DNA from 2 places in the Clostridium sp. DJ247 genome. Region 1 is predicted to be linked to the other one. Evidence: riboswitches for the same ligand, from Rfam matches in the RefSeq annotation. Region 1 holds a riboswitch; the other holds the start of a gene.
The links. A riboswitch is a leader RNA that binds a small molecule or an ion and turns the genes downstream of it on or off. The one in region 1 is predicted to bind cyclic di-GMP.

Region 1 (2,210 bases):
TGTTGTTAACAAATTAAGAGGAACATTTACTTGTGTAGGAGTAAAAGCTCCAGGTTTTGGTGACAGAAGAAAAGATATGTTAACAGATATAGCAATACTTACTGGCGGAGAAGTAATTTCAGAAGATTTAGGAAGAGAACTAAAAGAAGTTACAATCGACATGCTTGGAAGAGCTGAATCAGTAAAAGTAGGTAAGGAAAATACTACTATAGTAAATGGAAAAGGCGACAAGAACGCTATCCAAGACAGAATAGCTCAAATTAAGAGACAAATCGAAGGAACTACTTCAGATTTCGATAGAGAAAAATTCCAAGAAAGACTTGCAAAATTAGCAGGTGGAGTAGCTGTAATTAAAGTTGGAGCTGCAACTGAAACTGAATTAAAAGAAAAGAAATTAAGAATAGAAGATGCTTTAGCAGCTACAAAAGCAGCTGTTGAAGAAGGTATAGTTCCAGGTGGTGGAACAGCTTATGTTAATGCAATTACAGAGGTTAGCAAGTTAACTTCTGATGTATTAGACGTAAAAGTTGGTATAGATATAATCAAAAAATCATTAGAAGAGCCAGTAAGACAAATAGCATTTAATGCTGGAGTTGAAGGTTCTGTAATAATCGAAAAAGTTAAAAACAGCGAAGTTGGTGTTGGATATGATGCACTAAACGATAAATATGTAGATATGGTTAAAGCTGGTATAGTTGACCCAACTAAGGTTACAAGATCAGCTCTACAAAATGCTGCATCAGTTGCATCAACATTACTAACAACAGAATCAGTTGTTGCTGATATTCCTAGCAAGAATGATCCTCCAATGCCAGGTGCACCAGGAATGGATGGAATGGGAATGTACTAATCGTAGGATTAGGAAATAAGGATATAATAAAAAGTACTATGCATATGCGTAGTACTTTTTTATTGTTAAATAATAATAAATGCACTTTAGTTTCTATGATGATATAACGAAATATAAAATAGGTAAATTGCAAACGAAAACTTGTTGAATTTAATTAAATTAAATGGTAAAATTAAACCAATAATATACAAGGTGATAAGGGAAACAATGAGATACACACTGTATTTGGGCATCTGGTGTGTATAGAGTTAGTGATGCAACCGACCCTATACTCATAAGTAATTTCTTAAGGGTATAGGGTTTTGCTTTACACTGAAAATGGAGAGTATGCATGTATATTTATTATGGTGTTACTATTTTTATTCTTGGAACTATAATAGGAAGCTTCCTAAATGTCTGTATATATAGAATACCAAGGGAGCAATCTATTGCCTATCCATCGTCACATTGTACAAGCTGTAATAACGAAATTAAATGGTATGACCTATTTCCTATTGTAAGTTACATATTTTTAAAAGGAAAATGTAGATACTGTGGAGAAAAAGTATCAATAAGATATCCTATTATAGAATTTATAACAGGATTGATATATTTAATGCTTTACATTAAATATGGAATAACAATAAGTCTTATAAAATATATAGTATTTATAAGCATACTTATTGTTATCGGAATGATAGATTTTGATACTACAGATGTTTACTTTAATACTACGGTAACAGGTGCAGTTGCTGCAGTAATATTTTTAGCAATATATTTTTATATGGGACTACCTATAAAAAGTTATATTTATGGTGGCGTGCTAGGTGGAGGGATTCTATCACTGATTGCTTTAATAACAAAAGGCGGTATGGGCTGGGGAGATGTAGAAATCTGTCTTGTTTGTGGATTGTTTCTAGGGCTTAAGCTTACAGCAGTTATGTTGTTTTTATCCTTTATTATTGGATCAGTTATAGGAGTGATACTTATTTTATTAGGAAAGAAGTCAAGAAAAGATTACATACCTTTTGGTCCATCTATTGTTATTGCTGCTGTTGGTGTGGTGTTTTTTGGACAAAGTATTTTGAATTGGTATTTGTAGGGGGGCTAGATGGAAATTTAAATTATACTCCGGAATATGTTGCCAAACTTCAGTACGTTAAAAACTTTTAATCAGTCTAAAGTTTGTGTTTAAGAAAATCTAAGAACCTTATATAAACTCGCTGCGCTCAAACATATATAAAGTTCTAAGATTTTCTAAAACACTTCACTAAGACTGATAAAAAAGTTTTTAAATGTACTTTCAGTTTTGTCAACATATTCCTACGTATAATTTAAATTTCTAGCTAGAACCTCAGAGTGTGGGTAGAAGGAGGAGATA
Region 2 (2,210 bases), on a different contig from region 1:
TTTGCTAATATCCTTCTAAATGGAATAGCAAAGTTAGCTACAAGACACATAGGGGATTTATCTAATACATCCCATAAAAAATGTAGATATCTCTTTTTCTCTGAAAAGCCTATTTCTTTATTTTTCGGCAAATAATCTCCATACAACTGAATTTCTTCTATAAATTCAGCAGGAAAAGAACATCCTAAAGTACTTAAAATATTTGCTACATCCTCTTTAGTTATACCTACCTTCACTATATCCTCTATTTCATACAATAAATTATCTATTCTACTCATATTCTATTATGGTTATTAAAATCATAACAAAAAATAACCATTTCCCCCTTTTTAAAATTTATTAACACTTACGATTTTATTAGATATTAATATTAAATACTTAAACTTGAAATAATATTTTTTAATGAATCCGCAGATACTTGAAGTTTTTTTATCTCATGTATATCTAAAGGAATATCTATTACTTTTTCTATGCCTGAAGAATTTATTATAGTTGGAAGAGATATGCAGACATCTTTAATTCCATATTGCCCTGTTAAATAGCTTGATACTGTAAGTACGGAATTTTGATTTCTAACAACTGTTTCTACTATTGTTCTTACTGCTACAGCTATTCCATAATAGGTTGACCCTTTTTTTTCTATTATTTTGTATGCAGAATCTACAACTTCTTTATGGATTATATCTCTTATTTTTTCTATCTTATGATTTTTATTTAAAAGATTTTCCATATCTACACCTAAAATATTTACTGCACTCCACACAGGGACAGAACTATCTCCATGCTCTCCTATTACATAAGCGCATATATTTCTACTGTCTACATTAATGTATTCACTTATTAAAAATTTAAATCTTGCGGTATCTAAAATTGTTCCAGAACCTATTATCTTTCTTGATTCCATACCAATCAGCTTATTTGTCACAAAAGTTAAAATATCTACTGGATTAGTAACTATTAAAATAATTGAATCTTTACAATAGTCTTTAATCTCATTTATTATAGATTTCATTATATCTGCATTACGTTGTGTAAGATTTAATCTTGATTCCCCTGGTTTTTGAACTGTTCCAGCAGTTATAATTATCATCTTCGAATTAGCGCAATCGCAGTATTTACCTGCCTTAACTTTAACAGGCATCATAGAAGGTACACAGTGATTTAAGTCCATAGCCTCACCTTCAGCTTTTTCCATATTCATATCTACTAATACAATATCTGTTGCTATTGAACTTAACATTAAAGTATGAGCTATTGATGAACCTACAAGTCCAGCTCCAATAATTGATATTTTTGTTCTAAACATAACTTCCCTCCAGCAATATATTTTTAAACCATAAGCATTTATGTTGTCCCATTTACATGTAACTTCTATTTTGTTTTTTTAAAATAATGATAAATTAAAAGGTGCCTATAAATTTAAATTATAGACACCAAAATACAAACAAATATACAAATTATTGTTATAACTATATTTTGGTGGCCTGGCAATCATAGAAAGTAGAATTTTCCTTAGACCCATAGCTTTGCGACCTTACCTTTCAGTAAGTGTGCTATTATCATTATATAGGTTTTTTATGATTTTTTATTTTTATAGGATATTTAATAAATGTTGTGCAACATAAAATGGTAAATATCTAAAACACGTTTTATTTAAGGTTTTCTGCACAATGCTATGATTTAACAAAACATTAATAAATACTATAAAACATGTGATTACCACATATTGCTACGCAATATATATAAAATAGCCTTTTAATATTAAAAATTGTTATTTTTTATATTATTACACTTATTAAACCAATTTTCAACATAATAATTAAAAATTTTTGAAAAATATTGTTAATTTTACTTAATAATATTTTTAATACTACTTCTAGTAAGAAGTTTTTTTTCATAATAAATTTGATATACCATTGTAACTTCTAATAAAGTAATTTAAGTACTGGATCAATTTGAAGATTTTTAGCTGTTCCTCATACTGAGCACACTAAAAAAGAACTTACTAATACGCAAGTTCTTTAGGCATCTTAATATTATATTATAAATTTAGTTAAAAACTATCTTAAAGTCTGATTCATTCATGCTTGTATTACTATCATTATGTAAGACTAATTTTTTCTTTAGGTGCAAAATTCTTTTCAATTGTCCATGTAACTGCTACGCTATTTTTCAGCTTAAATACTGCAAATGTCCTATAAAAATTTGGA

Region 2: it holds a riboswitch for cyclic di-GMP, as region 1 does, so the genes downstream of both, HGI79_RS17205 (L-lactate dehydrogenase) here and HGI79_RS06380 (A24 family peptidase) in region 1, are expected to answer to the same signal.

The regions. Positions count from the first base shown of each region.
Region 1 covers NZ_JABAIW010000011.1:24,518-26,727, forward strand. The annotation lists gene groL (chaperonin GroEL) at 1-850, shown strand, start outside; cyclic di-GMP riboswitch class II at 1,042-1,125, shown strand; gene HGI79_RS06380 (A24 family peptidase) at 1,182-1,931, shown strand.
Region 2 covers NZ_JABAIW010000048.1:16,199-18,408, forward strand. The annotation lists gene HGI79_RS17200 (acyltransferase) at 1-278, opposite strand, end outside; gene HGI79_RS17205 (L-lactate dehydrogenase) at 371-1,306, opposite strand; cyclic di-GMP riboswitch class I at 1,476-1,565, opposite strand; gene HGI79_RS17210 (hypothetical protein) at 2,102-2,210, opposite strand, start outside.